2 linked regions of the Hyalangium gracile genome follow. The protein of the gene in region 2 interacts with the protein of the main gene of each other region in a pairwise test. Links are inferred from orthologs where the notes say so. Each region holds a gene or a part of one and is shown on either strand. Other genes may lie near its edges.

Evidence for each region.
Region 1: the proteins of eno (region 2) and rpe interact in binary tests that used the Escherichia coli proteins (3 or more experiments, as listed by UniProt). The link is inferred for Hyalangium gracile from one-to-one orthologs.

The regions. Positions count from the first base shown.
Region 1 is NZ_JAHXBG010000029.1:104,821-113,126, forward strand. Bases 2,216-5,161 are described here. They hold rpe (ribulose-phosphate 3-epimerase), read right to left. Parts: upstream 4,050-5,161; coding sequence 3,381-4,049; downstream 2,216-3,380. Other genes in these bases: KY572_RS39150 (sigma-70 family RNA polymerase sigma factor), read right to left, coding at 2,216-2,512; KY572_RS39160 (response regulator), read left to right, coding at 2,979-3,371; KY572_RS39170 (GAF and HD-GYP domain-containing protein), read left to right, coding at 4,229-5,161. In the rest of the region: KY572_RS39140 (porin), read left to right, coding at 1-723; KY572_RS39145 (alpha/beta fold hydrolase), read right to left, coding at 757-1,557; more of KY572_RS39150, read right to left, coding at 1,568-2,215; more of KY572_RS39170, read left to right, coding at 5,162-5,734; KY572_RS39175 (hypothetical protein), read left to right, coding at 5,805-6,233; pyk (pyruvate kinase), read right to left, coding at 6,285-7,715; KY572_RS39185 (hypothetical protein), read right to left, coding at 7,816-8,306. UniProt on the Escherichia coli protein: Catalyzes the reversible epimerization of D-ribulose 5-phosphate to D-xylulose 5-phosphate.
Region 2 is NZ_JAHXBG010000005.1:511,381-519,556, reverse strand. Bases 919-3,734 are described here. They hold eno (phosphopyruvate hydratase), read left to right. Parts: upstream 919-1,586; coding sequence 1,587-2,882; downstream 2,883-3,734. Other genes in these bases: surE (5'/3'-nucleotidase SurE), read left to right, coding at 2,889-3,677; KY572_RS12865 (ADP-ribosylglycohydrolase family protein), read right to left, coding at 919-1,485. Also shown: KY572_RS12870 (hypothetical protein), read left to right, coding at 43-219; more of KY572_RS12865, read right to left, coding at 322-918; KY572_RS12850 (LysM peptidoglycan-binding domain-containing M23 family metallopeptidase), read left to right, coding at 3,857-4,642; KY572_RS12845 (hypothetical protein), read left to right, coding at 4,700-5,881; KY572_RS12840 (tetratricopeptide repeat protein), read left to right, coding at 5,899-7,038; transcriptional repressor LexA, read right to left, coding at 7,047-7,709; KY572_RS12830 (response regulator), read left to right, coding at 7,917-8,176. UniProt on the Escherichia coli protein: Catalyzes the reversible conversion of 2-phosphoglycerate (2-PG) into phosphoenolpyruvate (PEP). It is essential for the degradation of carbohydrates via glycolysis.

The sequences.
Region 1 (8,306 bases), on a different replicon or contig from region 2:
GAGCGCGATCTGGGCCTGTTCGGCTACTGGGCTCCGAAGGAGATTCGCGAGCGGTTCAAGCTCCTGGTCGACAGCGGGCTGAAGGGCTCGGGCGACTACGGCGCGGTGGGGCTCGGCATCTACAATGGCCAGAACGCCAACCGCCCCGAGCGCAACAACAACGTGCACGTCGTCGGTCGCGTGGCCTGGCCCTTCCTCTTCGGCAAGCAGTTCGTCGAGGTCAACGCCGCCGGGTACTACGGCAAGTACAACGTCACCGTCACCCCGCGCGATGGCGCGCCCTATGAGCTGGCGGGCGGCAAGAACGACCTTGTGGACGCCCGCGCCGCGGCGGCCCTGGTCATCTACCCGCAGCCCATCGGCCTGGTCGCCGAGTACAACATCGGCAAGGGGCCCGCGCTGGGGCAGGACGAAGAGAGCTTCGTCATCGACAGCCGCCGGCTGAACGGTGGCTACGTGCAGCTCATGTACAAGCTGGACGGCGTGGTCGGCCAGTCGCTGCTGCCCTATGTGCGAGGGCAGCTCTACAAGGGCGGCAAGAAGTTCGATACGAACGCCCCCCGCTACGACATCCGCGAGCTGGAGCTGGGCGTGGAGTGGCAGATCATCAAGCCCTTGGAGCTGACGGTCGCTTACATGATCTCCGACCGCACCTCCTCGCGCTACCCGTACGAGAAGGAGCGGGGAGACGTGACGCGCGTGCAGCTCCAGGTGAACTACTGAGCGCGGCGACTCCCGGAGGGCCCTGCACCGCCCTCACGGGAGACTCTCGAGGGACTCCTCTATCGCCCGAGCGAGCGTCCTGGGGTCCACGGCGTGCGTCTGTCCCTCCAGCGTACGGTGGCGCGCGTTCGGGATGGCACGTGTCAGGGTCTGAATCGCCTCGCGCATCCAGCCCGGGCTCGCGCCTCCCTCCATGACGAGTGCCGCCGCTCGGACGGCCGGCACCTCGGCGAGACGCGAGGGTCCTCGGGCCGTGATGAGCAGGTCGTAGCTGAGTGTGTGGGCGAGCCGTTCGAGGCCCGCCCACATCGGTGACCTGCGCATCTGTTCGACGGCGGGCGCGGGTACCTGCATCACCTTCGTGAAGTACAGCTCGACTGCCTCCGAGCGGCGATTCCCCGCGGCGGCATCGTCGAGCTGCTTCGCCAGGCGCTCGAAGGAGCTAGCCCGGCCCGCCTCAAGAATCACCGGAGGCTCATAGAGGACGAGCTTCGGTATCGGGAGTCCGTGGACGGCGGCATCCAGGGCGAGCAGGGCGCCGGACGAGTTGCCAAAGACCGAGGCCGACCCGCCGGCCGCGGTGAGCAGCGCCGCGAGGTCCTCGATTTCACGACCGGGCGCGTCGGGCGGAGTGTTGTCGCTGCTCCCACGGCCGCGCCGGTCGTAGCTGAACACGGTGAATCGATGTGCCAGCAGGGCGGCCAGGGGTGTCCCCGACGCGGGGGCCGAGCGGTCGCAAAACGCTCCACCGACCAGGATGAGCGGTGGGCCCTTGCCCGTGGTCTCGAACGCAATGGAAGTACCGTCGGCGGACCTGACTGTGTGGCTCTTCATGGCGGCTCCTCTAGGACGCGGCAGAACCCGGGTGATAGCCGTGCGTGCGGAACGGGACGTCGAGCTCTCGGCAGACCTCGGTGACGACCTCGGGGGCGTGGTAGTAGTTGCGCAGCCGCGCAATGCGGTCGCCGTCCAGCTCCACCCGGACGACGGTGTGCACTTCCTCCCCCGACCACCAGAGCAGGAGCCATTCGCCCCGGTGTGCGCGGAGCTCGCAACGGGGAGGGGCCACGAGCTCGAATCCACCCTCGGGACAGCCGAAGAGCGTTCCCTGTAGCGAGCCGGCCCTGACTGCCTTGCTCCCGGATTCGATCTTGAAGCCCGGGTACTCCAGGATCGCCGTGTCCAGGAGGAGCGCCGTGAGACGGTCGAGGTCCCGGGCGTTGAAGGCCGCGCAGAAGGCGTCGAGGACGGCGGGCGCCACGGGAGCCAGCCTGTCCGGATCGGGCGTCACCAGCCTGGACCTTCCCCTGTGCAGGGCTGCCTTGATGGCTCCGGTCGTGGTGGTCAGCGCCTCGGCGATCTCCTCGAGCGAGAGCCCGAAGGCATCCTTGAGCACGACCGCTGCGCGTTCCTGCGGCGACAACTGGGTGAGCAGCGTTCCAGCGGCCTCACGCGTCGCGCGGGGCTCGGCGCTTGCCGCCGGTTCCGGGACCTCGGGGCCGGCGGTGAGCGGCACCTCTCCCGCTTGCCGAGCCCGGTTGAGCCACAGGTTGGAGGCAACACGAAAGAGCCACGCCCGCGGGCTTCGCGGCGGTTCCGCCATGATGGCGAGAGTCGCGAACGCCCGGGCGAGCGTCTCCTGGACCATGTCCTCGGCATCCCAGGGGCTGCGCGTCAGATGCCGGCAGTACCGGTAGAGCTCCGGGCGAAGCGGCTCATAGGTATCGAGGAAATGGCGCCAGGACGCCTTGACGGCATCGCCCAGCGGGTCAGGAAATCCCGTGCTCATGCAGGAGAGACACGCGAGAGGCGAGAAAGGATACGGGCCTGCTCGCGGCCGCCGGGGCGCAGCCCCTGGCTCCGTCAGAAGGATTCCGAGCACCGGGGGAAAAACGAAAGCCCTGGAGTTTCAGCGGAAGTCCGCGAAACTCCAGGGCTTTTGATGGTCGGGGAGACAGGATTTGAACCTGCGACCCCTTGGTCCCGAACCAAGTGCTCTACCAGGCTGAGCCACTCCCCGATATGTACGCCCTTCCGCCGGAGACAACGCTCGGGCCGGCAGAAGTGGCGGCGGATGTACCCGACCCGCCCGGCTGAGTCAACGCCTCTGGATCTCCTTTTCGTTCCCTTCTCAGCCCTTGATAGCCAGGGGTCTGGCTCACCCCACGGGTCCCTGTCTACCCGGCTGCTCCTCCTCCAACCCTTCGGAGTTCCTCGCCTTCCCTCTGGGAACAGTCCTTGCTCTGCCCTTCCGCATGCCCGAGCCCGTTGTTCTGATCTCCGACGATGAGCCCTTGCTCGTGTCCGCCCTCGCTCGCGAGGGCCGCCGATCAGGGCTGACCTGCCTCACGGACACCACCGCGGACCATGTCCTCGAGCTGGCGCGCAAGCACCACCCCGCCGTCATCATCCTGGACATCTACCAGCGGCGCGACGGCAGGGATCTCCTCGCCCAGCTCAAGCAGGACCCCGAGACGCGCGACAGCAAGGTCGTCATCCTCAGCGCCGTCGAGGACCAGCACATGCGCCACCAGTGCTTCGAGCTCGGCGCGGATGCCTACGAGGTGAAGCCCTTCAACGTCACCTTCATGCCTCGCATCGCCCGGCTCGTCGCCGACAGCACCCGCGCCGCTCCCTCCGTGGCCTGAAGCGCTGCCTCACCCCTGCTGAGACGCCGGGCGCAGCGAGCGGATGGCCTGCGCGTAGTCCTTCGCGCCAAACACATACGAGCCCGCCACCAGCACGTTGGCGCCCGCCTCCACCACCCGCTTGGACGTCTCGGCGTTGATGCCGCCGTCCACCTCGATGTCCACCTTCAGCCCGCGCGCGTCCAGCATCGCTCGCAGCCGGCGCACCTTGTCCACCGCGCCCTCGATGAAGCGCTGCCCCCCGAACCCCGGGTTCACGCTCATCACCAGCACCATCTCCACCTCCCCCAGCACCTCCTCCACCGCCGACAGCGGCGTCGACGGGTTCAGCACCACCGCGGGCCTCGCTCCCACGTTCCGGATGTGCTGCAGCGTCCGGTGCAGGTGCGGGCTCGCCTCCACGTGCACCGTCAGGATGTCCGCCCCCGCCGACGCGAACGCCTCGATGTACCTCTCCGGCTCGACGATCATCAGGTGCACGTCCAGCGGCCGGGTCGCCACCCGCTTGATCGCCTCCACCACCACCGGACCGATGGTGATGTTCGGGACGAACCGGCCATCCATGACATCCACGTGAATCCAGTCCGCTCCCGCGGCCTCCACGGCGCGGACTTCCTCCGCCAGACGACCGAAATCACAGGACAGGAGCGAGGGAGAGATGAGGACGCGGCGGCTCATGGTGAGCCCGCTTCATAGCCGCTCCGGGTTTGCAACGGTACCGGACATTCCTGGCCTCGAAGCCAATAGGACTCCCGCCCTCCGAGCAGAGAGGCAGCCAGGCAGGCTGGTCCCACACCCATCGTGCTACAACGGGGTGCGTTCCTGCCCTCTCCCACCACCTCCGGAGTCGCTCCCAGGTGCTTTTCACGTCCGACGAAACCGCTCTGACCCGACGTCTCCAGAAGCTCACGTCCATCCTGGACGTGACGAAGGCGATGAGCGCCGAGCGCGATCTCGACCTGCTGCTGCCGCTCATCATCTACGAGGCCTCCAAGGTCGTCGAAGCGGACCGCTGCTCGCTCTTCATCCTGGACCGTGAGCGCAACGAGCTGTGGAGCAAGGTCGCCCAGGGCTCCAAGAACGAGATCCGCCTCCCGGTGGGCAGCGGCATCGCCGGCCAGGTGGCCTCCACCGGCGCCACCATCAACATCCCGGACGCCTACGCGGACGACCGCTTCAACCGCTCCTTCGACATCTCCAGCGGCTACCGCACGCAGACCATCCTCTGCGTGCCCATGCGCGACGCCAACGGTGAAGTCACCGGCGTCATCCAGGCCCTCAACAAGCGCAGCGGCCGCATCTTCGACGCCGAGGACGAGGAGCTGCTGCTCGCCCTGGGCGCCCAGGCCGCCGGCGCCATCGAGAACGCCCTGCTCCACGAGGAGATCAACCGCCTGTTCGAGGGCTTCGTCTCCGCCTCCGTGGTGGCCATCGAAGCCAGGGATCCGTCCACCGCCGGCCACTCCGGCCGCGTGGCCAACCTCACCGTGGAGCTGGCCCAGGCGCTCGAGCACCTGTCCACCGGCTCCTACGCCAACACCCGCTTCTCCGCCGTGGAGATTCAAGAGCTGCGCTACGCCTCGCTGCTCCACGACTTCGGCAAGGTGGGCGTGCGCGAGCCGGTGCTCGTCAAGGCCGAGAAGCTCTACCCCCACGAGCTGGACATGCTGCGCTCCCGCTTCCAGATCGCTCGCAAGGATCTGCAGCTACAGAGCTACCGCCGCCGGCTCGGCGCCGTGAAGCTGCGCGGCGACAAGGCCCTGGCCGAGATCGACGCCGAGGAGGATGAGCGGCTGCTGGTCGAGCTCAAGCAGCTGGACGAGGTGCTCGACTTCGTCCTCACCTGCAACCGCCCCACCGTGCTGGCCCAGGGCGGCTTCGAGCGCCTCATCGAGCTGCGCAAGCTCACCTTCAACGACGCCAAGGACCAGGCCCAGCCGCTGCTGCTCGAGAATGAAATCCGCTCGCTCTCCATCGCCCGCGGGACGCTGTCCGCCGAGGAGCGCAAGGAGATCGAGAGCCACGTCGAGCACACCTACCGCTTCCTCTCGCAGATTCCCTGGACGCGCACCCTGCGCCGCGTGCCGGAGATCGCCTACGCCCACCACGAGAAGCTCGACGGCACCGGCTACCCGCGCGCCATCCCCAGCAAGACCATCCCCGCCCAGTCCAAGATGATGGCCATCTCGGACATCTACGACGCGCTCACCGCCTCCGACCGGCCCTACAAGAAGGCCGTGCCCCACCAGCTGGCGCTCGACATCCTCGGCAAGGAGGCCAAGGCCGGCCAGCTCGACAGCGAGCTGCTCACCGTCTTCATCGAGGCGGAGATCCCCCGCAAGGCCCTGGGCGCGGTGAAGTAGCGCCCCGCGTCACGGCAAGGGCTGGCGCTCTGTCGCAAGCCTTTGGCGTCCTGCCGTAAACCGGAATTCCATGATCCGGCAGACTGTGCGGGTCATGGTCCAGGCGCTGTTTACGAAGCAGTTCGTCACGCTCTCCTCCGACAAGCAGCGATTCCACGACGTGATGCGCGACAGCTTCGGCGCCGGGTATGACGTCCGCAAGGCCGAGCGGTACCGCCAGCAGGCCCTCGAGGGCGACTTCAGCTGGCTGCCTCCCGTCAGGTGGGTGGACTCGCAGATCCTCCTGGGGGCTCGCGGCGCGTACTACCCCGAGTTCGGCACCGTGTTCCTCGACCGCGCGCTGCAGCGCTTCCCGTCGCTGGCGGCGGCCACCTTCGCCGAGGAGGCCGGCCACGTGCTCGACTCGCTGCTCAACGCCGAGGAGGCCCAGGGCAACCGGGGCGTGCACTTCCGGCGTATCCTCGACGGCTCGGGGCTGGCGCAGGCCCGGCTCGCCTAGAGCCACGGGCCCACGCCCTTCCCGCCCACCACTTCCTCCCGCGCCGGGGGCTCAGCCCCCGATGGTGTGCAGGCGCAGGCTGTTGATCTTGCCCGGCTGTCCCACCGGCGCGCCGAAGACGATCACGATGCGATCGCCCGTCCGCGCCAGCCCGCGCGTGAGCAGCTCCTCCTCCACGCGGCGCACCATCGCCTCGGTGTCCTGGATGGGCTCCAGCACCCGCGGCACCACGCCCCACAGCAGCGCCAGCCGACGGCGGACCTCCTGGTTCGGGCTGAAGGCGATGATGGGCACCGGCGGCCGGTAGTGCGCCAGCAGCCGCGCCGTCACGCCCGACAGCGTGAAGGCCGCGATCAGCGTCGCGCCGCTCGCCTCCGCCGCCTGGCAGGCCACCCGGGCGATGACGTCCGGGAAGTGCGCCGGCAGTCCCAGCGGCGCCTCGATGATGCGCCCCAGGCGCTGCGCCCGCCCCGCCGACTCGGCCGCCAGGACGATGCGCTCCATCATCTGCACCGACTCGATGGGGTACTTGCCGCTGGCCGTCTCGCCCGAGAGCATCACCGCGTCCGCCCCGTCGAACACCGCGTTGGCCACGTCGCTGGCCTCGGCGCGGGTGGGGCGCGGGTTCTCGATCATCGAGTTCAGCATCTGCGTGGCCACGATGACGGGCAGGCCGCGCTGGTTCGCGCGCCGGACGATGTCCTTCTGGACCGCCGGCACCTCCTCGGGCGGAATCTCCACGCCCAGGTCTCCGCGCGCCACCATCACCCCGTCCGTCTTGTCCAGGATGGCGTCCAGCCGCGCGATGGCCTCCGGCTTCTCCAGCTTGGCGATGATGGGCACCGTGCGGCCCACCTCCGCCATCGCCTGGCGCGCCGTGTCCATGTCCGAGGGCTGGCGCACGAAGGACAGGGCGATGAAGTCCACGCCCGCCTTGATGCCGAAGATGAGGTCCTCGCGGTCCTTCGGCGTCAGCGCGTCCGCGCGCACCGCCACGCCCGGCAGGTTGATGCCCTTGTTGTTCTTCAGCGTGCCGCCGACGATGACCTGCGTGCGCAGCAGCTGCTTCTTGTCCGTCTCGATGACCTTGAGCTCCAGCAGGCCGTCATCCAGCAGGATGCGGTCCCCGGGGTTCACGTCCTGAGCCAGATGCGGATACGTGGTGGAGACGATGTCGTCGGTCCCCTTCACGCTCTCGTCGGTGGTGATGGAGAAGGTGGCCCCCTCCTTCAGCTCCGTGCTGCCGGTGATGAAGCGGCCGGTGCGGATCTTCGGGCCCTGCAGGTCGCCCAGGATGCCCACCGCCTTGCGGACCTTCAGGGAGGCCGCGCGCAGCTTGGCGATGTTCTCCGCGTGCTGCTCGTGGCTGCCGTGGGAGAAGTTCAGCCGGGCCACGTCCATTCCGGCATCCAGCAGCGCCTCCAGCATCTCCTGGCTCTGGCTCGCGGGGCCGAGGGTGCAGACAATCTTCGCTCGTCGCATAGGGGCAGGGAGGATGGGGGGAGCCTCGCGCGGGGTCAAGAACGCAACGAAGGCCCTTCGCTCGGTAAATTGGTAAAAGGGCGGCCAGGCGGCGGAGGGCTCAGCCCCGCAGGAGCACGCCCAGGTTCTCCCGCTCCCAGCGCAGCGCCGCCGCGTAGTGCGGATAGGCCTTCTCCCGGTCCCGGAACGCCCTGGGGTGGTGCACCCGCCGGCCGCCCCGACCCGTGCTCGGGAAGAGCTGGTGCAGCATCTCGTGGAAGACGATGAACTCCACGAAGAAGGCCGGCACCTCCGGCCTGTCCAGCGCCGGGTGGATGCGGATCTCCCGCGTCTGGTGATCGTACACGCCCAGGCGGATGGACTTGCGCCGGCGCCGCGGCGGCATGCGCCCCCAGCCGATCCGCGCCTGGATGCCGTCCTGGAAGTAGGTGCGGTTCACCGACTCGAAGAGCAGCTGCAGATCGAAGCAGCGCCCCACCGGGTTGAGCTCCGCGTCCGACTCGCGGCGGAACTGGCGGATGCGCGGCTGCTGGCCCCGGATGTAGTCGTCCAGCACGCCTCCGGCGCCCCGGTGGCCCCGGCCCGCGTAGT
Region 2 (8,176 bases):
CGGGCGTACACCGGGGTATGTAGGCTGAGGGAGAGCGAACCCATGCTGGACGCCTTCATCATCGAAGAGATCAAGCGCCGCGAGCGCAGTCGCGAGGATCGCGAGCGCCCCGCGGTGGAGCTGCCGCTGCCGGTCCCTCCGGATCGTCCCCACCGTCGCAGCACGGAGACGGACGACGACGAGAAGCCGCAGCGCGGCGTCGTTGTCATCGACCTCTGAGGCCGAGTCTCACCGGTCTCGGCGTGGCCATGAGCCCGCGGAAGGCGTGTCCCCCTGGGGACTGCCTCTCGCGGGCTTCGTGCTTTCTGGTGGGCCGCCCGCCTAGGCCTGCACCAGCGTGAGCAGGTGTCGCGGGTGGTAGAGGTTCCACAGCGGCCCGCGGACCGTGCTCATGGATTCCAGAACCGTGCGTTTCCAATCGGCGGGGATGGCCTCCTCGCCGTGGAATGCGCCCAGCAGCGCGCCGGTGATGGCGCCGTGGGCATCCGCATCACCGCCGCGATTCACCACATCGATGAGCCCGGCCTCGAAGCTGGGGGCGTGCAGCAGCTCCCAGAAGGCGAGCCGGAAGGCGGTGCGCACGTGCCCGTACTGGCGGTGCAGGTGGAGCTCGGGCCCGTAGAGCATGGGGTCCGGCTGCTGGGCCGCCTCCAGGTCCGCCATGAGGAGCGTCTTGGCGAACGTTATCTCCTCGATGAGATCACCAAGCGAGCGGGCGAGGAGCGGGGCGCCCACGGAGAGCCCGGTCTGCGCCGCGGTGATGAGCTCCTTGGGCTCCAGCGTCGCGCCGCCGGTGATGGCCTTGGCGATGGCCGCGTTGAGGGCCACGCAGGCGAGCTGGCAGCGCGGATCGTAGTGGGTGAGGGCGGAGTCCTCGAAGGAGGCCTGAATCCGGGCCGTGTCATCCTTGGCGAAGTAGACGCCGATGGGGGCCGTGCGGGCCAGGCTCCCGTTGGTGCACGAGCGGCGGTAGGTGCGCAGCCAGACGCGGCGCCCGGCGCCGAGCACCGCCATGCCGGAGTCCATCTCGTCCAGCACCTCGCGGAGGTACTCGCTCATGTCGAAGGAGTGGGCCTTCCAGGCGCGGTAGCGGCGGGCGGCATCCGCCGCGCTGTAGCTCTTCACCTCGCGCAGGCTGGCCGCCAGGCAGCAGGCCATATGGGTCTCGTCCGTCACCTGGCCCTTGCGCAGCTCCAGGACGGGGGGCTCCAGGGGGACATTCTCGGGGATGCCCTCCTCCGGGAACTCCTGCAGCTCCATTGGCGCCTCCTCCACCTTGGGCAGCCGGGGCTTGATGATGCTGGCGGTGGGCGCGCGACGCATTCCGTCCGCCAGCTGTGGGAACAGCGGGGCAATGAGGTTGCGGCCGCGCAGCGGCGCGCCCAGCGCATCTCCGATGGCCAGGCCGAGCAGGGCACCCCGGCTGCGCAGGGCGGGGAAGGGATCGGGCCCCTGGGGACCTTTACGGCGTGGCGGCGGGGGCATGGCGGATGGGGAGGGGGAGGGGCTTCACAGGTGGACACTGTAGCAGCGAGAACGGTGTGCAAGCTTGCGAGCGTGGGGAGCGTCCTCTAGAACCCGGCGCCATGACCGAGATCGCTCAAGTCCTGGCGCGTGAAGTGCTCGACTCCCGTGGCAACCCCACCGTGGAGGCCGAGGTCCATCTGTCCGGTGGGGCCCGTGGCCGTGCGGCCGTGCCCTCCGGCGCCTCCACCGGCGAGCACGAGGTGCTCGAGCTGCGGGACGGGGACAAGAACCGTTACCTGGGCAAGGGTGTGAAGAAGGCCGTGGCGAACGTCATGGAGACGATCGCCCCCGAGCTCATGGGCATGGACGCCACCGACCAGGTGTCCGTGGACATGCGCATGCGGGAGCTGGACGGCACTCCCAACAAGGGCAAGCTGGGCGCCAACGCCATCCTCGCCGTGTCCATGGCCACCGCGCGCGCCGCGGCCGAGGCCTTTGGCCTGCCGCTCTACCGCTACGTGGGCGGCCTGCAGGCGCGCACCCTGCCGGTGCCGCTGATGAACATCCTCAACGGCGGCGCGCACGCGGACACCCGCGTGGACGTGCAGGAGTTCATGGTGGTGCCCGCCGGCGCCTCCTCCTTCGCCGAGGGCGTGCGCTGGGGCGCCGAGGTGTTCCACGCGCTGAAGAAGATCCTCAAGAGCCGCAAGTTCGCCACCGGCGTGGGCGACGAGGGCGGCTACGCCCCGGACCTGCCGGCCAACGAGGAGGCCCTCAAGCTCATCATGGAGGCCATCAGCGCGGCCGGCTTCAAGGCGGGCGAGCAGATCTACCTGGCGCTGGATGTGGCCGCGAGCGAGTTCTTCGACAAGGCCAGCAAGAAGTACAAGCTCAAGGGCGAGGGCAAGGAGTACGACTCGGCCGGCATCATCGACTACTACCGCGGCCTGTGCGAGCGCTACCCCATCGTCTCCATCGAGGACGGCATGGCCGAGGACGACTGGGAGGGCTGGCGGAAGATCACCGAGACGCTGGGCGGGAAGATCCAGCTGGTGGGGGACGATCTGTTCGTCACCAACGTGGAGCGCCTCAGCCGCGGCATCCAGACCAGCACCGCGAACTCCATCCTGGTGAAGGTGAACCAGATCGGCTCGCTGACGGAGACCTTCGACGCCGTGCGCATGGCGCACCGCGCCGGGTACACCTCCATCATGAGCCACCGCTCGGGCGAGACGGAGGACACCACCATCGCCGACCTGGCGGTGGCGCTCGACTGCGGGCAGATCAAGACGGGCTCGGCGTCGCGCTCGGACCGCGTGGCCAAGTACAACCAGCTGCTGCGCATCGAGCAGGAGCTGGGCGCGGGCGCGCGCTACGCGGGCCGCACGGCCATCAAGGGCACCCAGGCGAAGTGAGGCGCGGTGACTTCGACACGACGTCCTCGCATCCTGGTCTCCAATGATGACGGGTACTTCTCCGAGGGCCTCCAGGCCCTCGTGGAAGCCGTCAGCCCGCTGGGGGAGGTGTGGGTGGTGGCTCCGGACCGCGAGCAGAGCGCGGCCTCGCACGCCATCTCCCTGCACCGCCCCCTGCGCATCAAGGAGATCCGCGAGCGCTGGTTCGCGGTGGATGGTACCCCCACCGACAGCGCTTATCTGGCGATCAACCACCTCCTCAAGGATGATCGCCCCCAGATCATGGTCTCTGGGATCAACCACGGCGCGAACCTGGCGGATGACGTCACCTACTCGGGGACGGTGGCCGCGGCCATGGAGGGAGCCCTGCTCGGGGTGCCCGCCATCGCCTTCAGCCTCGCGTCCTCCGCGCCGTTCGACTTCAAGCCGGCGGCGCGGTTCGCCCGCTCGCTCGTGGCCGCCGCGCTCGCCCGGCCCCTGCCTCCGAGGATGCTCCTCAACGTGAACATCCCCGGCGGCGTGGAGCCGGATGGCTACGTCGTCACCCGGCTGGGGCGGCACTCGTACGGGTACTCCGTGGTGGAGAACGTCGACCCCCGTGGCCGGAAGTACTACTGGATCGGGGGCAGCGAGTACGAGCACGAGGACATCCCTGGCAGCGACTGCAACGCCGTCCACCTCGACAAGCGCGTGTCGGTGACGCCGCTGCACTTCGATCTGACGGACTCTGGCCGGATGGCCGATGTGGCGAGCTGGACGCTCGAGGGCTTCCGGCGCGTCGAGTCGGGTGGGTGAGGTTGGCGGGGCGGCGCGTCAGTCGAGCGGTCCTGGCGCTCCTCCTCGTTCTCGGCGCCACCGGGTGCGCCAGCTCCAGGGCTGCCTCCCGTCCAGAAGGGCGGGAGGCGCCTCCCTCGCCCTCGGAGGTCTCGGCGTCCAAGCCTTCGGCTCCTGCTGCTTCCGGGGGCGCCGCGGCGCTGCCCATCTCGCTGAGGGCTGGGCACCCCGAGCCGGAGCTCGTCTCGGTCCGACACAAGGTGGCTCCCGGCGAGACGGTGTTCCGCATCGCTCGCAAGTACGGCATCACCGTGGAGGAGCTGCAGGCGGCCAATGGCATCAAGGACCCGCGCAGCCTCTCCGTGGGCCAGGAGTTGCTCATCCCCACCGTGGAGCCCGAGCTGGAACCTTCCGAGCCGCATCTGGAGTGGGACGTGGCGGCGGCTCCTTCCACCAGCGGTGAGGCCAGCCGGCCGGCGACGGGAGGCGCGGGGGCTCCTGCCGTGGCGGGCCGGGTGGAGATGCCTCCGCGACCTCGCGTGTCGAGCCGTCCCACGAGCTCGCGCCCCGGGAAGGCCGCCTCACGTCCCGAGCCGGCGACCAAGGGGATGCTCGACTGGCCGCTTCGAGGCGTGCTGTACGGCCGCTTCGGCAAGAAGGGCCGGGAGCCTCATGACGGCATCGACCTGGCGGCACCCGCGGGGACTCCGGTCAAGACGGCCCAGGAGGGCACCGTCCTCTACGCGGGCGAGCAGCGCGGCTACGGGCTCATCGTCATCGTCCAGCACACGAATGGGCTCATCACCCTGTACGCCCACAACCGGGATCTGCGCGTGAAGACGGGGCAGACGGTGCGTCGCTCCCAGGTCATCGCCACGGTGGGAGAGTCCGGGCGCACCTCGGGGCCCCACCTGCACTTCGAGGTCCGCGTGGACGGCAAGCCCGTGGACCCGGCCGACTACCTGGGGCCCCTCCCAGCCTCGTGAGGCAGGCAGGCGGGGAGGGGGATGGCCTCAGGCGCCGATTCTCCTAGAGTGTCGCCGGTGAAGCGCCTTCTCTCCCTGTTTCTCGTCACGTTGCTGCTCTCGACGGGTGCGCGCGCCCAGACGCCAGCTCCCGCCGATGATTCGTCTTCCTCGCCGCCCAGCTCCTCCGAGCCCGCTGCTCCCGCCGAGGCTCAGCCCGCGCCTCCGGCCGCCGCGCCCGCGCCTGCGCCCGCGCCTGGCGAGGAGGCTGCTGCTCCGGCCCCTGCCACCGCGAAGCCGGACAAGTCCTCGGCCATCCCCACCGTGGCGGTGCTCTCGCTCGAGTCCAACAAGGCGGCCCAGGAGTCCGCGCCCGCCATCGCCGCGCTCATCGCGAGCCGGCTGGCCGAGTCTCCCAGGCTCAAGGTCCTGACGCAGCGGGACATCGAGACCATGCTCAGCACCGAGCGCCAGCGGCAGTTGCTGGGTTCGGGGCCGTGCTCCTCGGGCACGTGTCTGGAGGAGCTGTCCAACGCGGTGGGCGCCCGCTACGTGGTCACCGGACGCCTGGACCAGTTCGGTGGCACCTACCTGCTCACCGTCAGCCTGCTGGACACCTTCACCGGGCGCGGCCTGGCCCGGCCCCGCGCCGAGGCCTCCAGCAGCGAGGACCTTCTGCGGATCACCGAGGCCGTCGGTGAGCAGCTGCTCGTCGAGCTGGCTCCCGAGGGGAAGACCGCCGCGGCCCGCCCGCTCCTGGGCAGCGCGCGGGAGACGCCGGGCAGTGGCCTGGTGCTGGGGCTGCGCATCAACAACAGCTTCATCTCCAACCTGGCGGCGCTGAACCCCGGTGGCGATCTGGAGGTGGGCTATGCCTTCCACCCGGAGTGGGTGGGCTTCCTCCAGATTGGCTTCTCCTTCGTTCGCAGCACGGAGGAGGGCCAGAAGGGGAGCCTCCGGGTGCTGCCGAGCGTGCTGGGCGCCCGGCACTACTACCGCCTGGAGCACTCCCTGCGGCCGTACTGGGGCCTGGGGCTCGGGGTGCAGCTGTCCTTCGGGCAGTTCGGCATCTTCCGCTCCACGGGCGCGCTGCCCACCGTCATGGGCTTCTTCGGCGCCGAGTACCTCATCGCGGGCCGGGTGGGCTTTCACCTCGAGGCTGGCACCAACCTGGCCCAGGCCACGCTCGGCCTGACGGACGGCGGGCTCGGAGATGGGATCAATCTCGATCTCACCGCCGGCGTCGCGTATCACTTCTGAAGTCCGGAGCCCCCTTCATGCCCTCGCGCCTGCGCGCCCTCTCGCTGCTTGCCCTGCTCGTCGCCGCTGCCTGTGACGACACGCCCAAGATCGATCCCAAGGATCGCGCCGAGGGGCTCTACATCAAGGGCACCACCGAGTACCTCCACGGGGACTTCGAGGCGGCGCTCGCCTCGTTCAGCGAGATGAAGCAGATCCTCCCGAACGATCCGCGCCTGCCCGCCGCCGTGGGCGAGGTCTACCTCTCCATGGGCAAGCTCAACGAGGCCCTCGCCGAGTTCCAGACGGCGCTGGTGCTCGAGCCCAAGCGCTCCACGACGTGGAGCCGCGTCGGCTTCATCCAGGCGCAGACGGGAAAGACGGAGGAGGCGCTGTCCTCCCTGCGCAAGGCCATCGGCCTTTACCCCAATGACTTCAACGCCCTGGAGCAGCTCGGGGAGATCCACCTGAAGCGCGGCGAGAAGGACGAGGCCCTCCGCCACTTCACGCTCGCGGCCCAGGCCAGTCCGGACAAGCTCAAGCCCGATTTCGTGATCCGCGCGGCGGAGATCCTCCAGCAGCAGGACCGGCACGCCGAGGCGCTCGAGCTGCTGCGGAAGTTCGCGGGGCAGGGCGTCCGGGCCCCCGAGGTGCTCACCGCCCTGGGTGACGAGCTGGTGCGCGCCGGGAAGATGGACGAGGCCGCGGCCTCCTACCGCGAGGCGGCGGGCAAGTCGCCCAAGGATCCGTCCCTCTGGGAGCTCGTCGGGCGGATCTACGCCAGCCAGGGGAAGCGGGCGGATGCGCTGGCCGCCTTCCAGGAGTCACTGAAGGTGAAGGACCGCGCCATCGTCCACGTGGCCATTGCCCAGCTTCACCTGGCCCAGCAGGACCGCAAGGCCGCCGAGGAGGAGCTGGGCAAGGCCTTCGAGAGTGTGTCGGGCTCGGACGTGCGCGAGCTGCTCGAGCTGTCGGAGCTGCTCGTCACCTTCGGGCGCAAGGCGGACGCGCTGAAGATCCTCAGCAACCTCGCCTCGGAGCCGGACAACGCCAGGAGCGCGGACCTCCAGCTCCGCACCGCGCGGCTGGCGCGAGAGCTGAAGGACGAGGCCACCGTCAAGGCCGCGTGCGGCCGGGTGGTGGGCAACGACGCGGGCGGCGTCTCCGCCTGCCCGTGAGCTGAGTCTCAGGCCCGTCCGCCGGGCAGCTTCCGGTACACGCCCACGACGATCCCCAGCAGCATCGTCGAGCGGAAGTCCGCCTTGCTCACGTAGATGGGCGACATGGTGGCGTTGGCCGGCTGGAACCGGATGCGCTCACCCTCCGGGTAGTACCGCTTCACCGTCGCCTCATCCTCGATGAGCGCCACGACGATGTCTCCCGGCTGCGCCGCCGGCGTCTTCCGCACGAACAGGTAGTCCCCGTCGTGGATGCCGTCCTCGATCATCGACTGCCCCTTCACCCGCAGCGCGAACACCTCGCGGCCCGCGCCTCCGATGAGGAAGCTGTCAATCTTGACCGAGTCCTCCATGTTCTCCTGGGCCAGCGCCGGCGCACCCGCCGCCACCTTGCCCAGGATGGGCACATCCACCAGCCCCGAGTCCTTCTTCGCCCCCAGCCCCAGCAGCATCCGCGCTCGCTTGGTCGGCACCAGCGAGCGGCTCTGCTGCTCGCCCCGGTTCAGGTACCCCTTGCGCTCCAGGGCCTTCAGGTGGTCGTTCACGCCGTTGGTCGAGCGGATGTCCATCTGCTCGCCAATCTCGCGGATCGTGGGCGGGAATCCCCGCGCCTCCGTCTCCTTCACGATGAAGGTCAGAATCTCGCGCTGGCGCTCCGTCAACTCTTCCATGCCACGCTCCCTCCCTCGGACAGGGGGAAGGCAAGCTTCCCCCTCAGGGCAACAGGCTTTCAGTATCCATGGTCCCTGAACAGGCGTGTAGAGTCAACGCTTTCGGGCAGGCAGGCGATCCGACCGTCCGGGTCTCCTCCCGTTATCCAAGGAACCGTGAGATAACTTGAGGTTCCGGGGTGATCTGAGCGTACAATTTCCACCGTCTTGTCCGAACTCCGACACACCCTGCTTCTCGTCGATGACGAAGCGGACGTTCTGGACATCCTCGTCCGGATGTTCCAGCGGCAGTACCGCGTCCTCACCGCCACCTCAGGTCAGGAGGCGCTGTCCATCCTGAGGACCCAGACGGTGGACGTCCTCATCACGGACCAGCGGATGCCGGAGATGACGGGCATCGAGCTCGTCACCGCCGCGCGCGCCGAGGGCATCGACATCACCGCCCTGCTGCTGACCGGCTACACGGA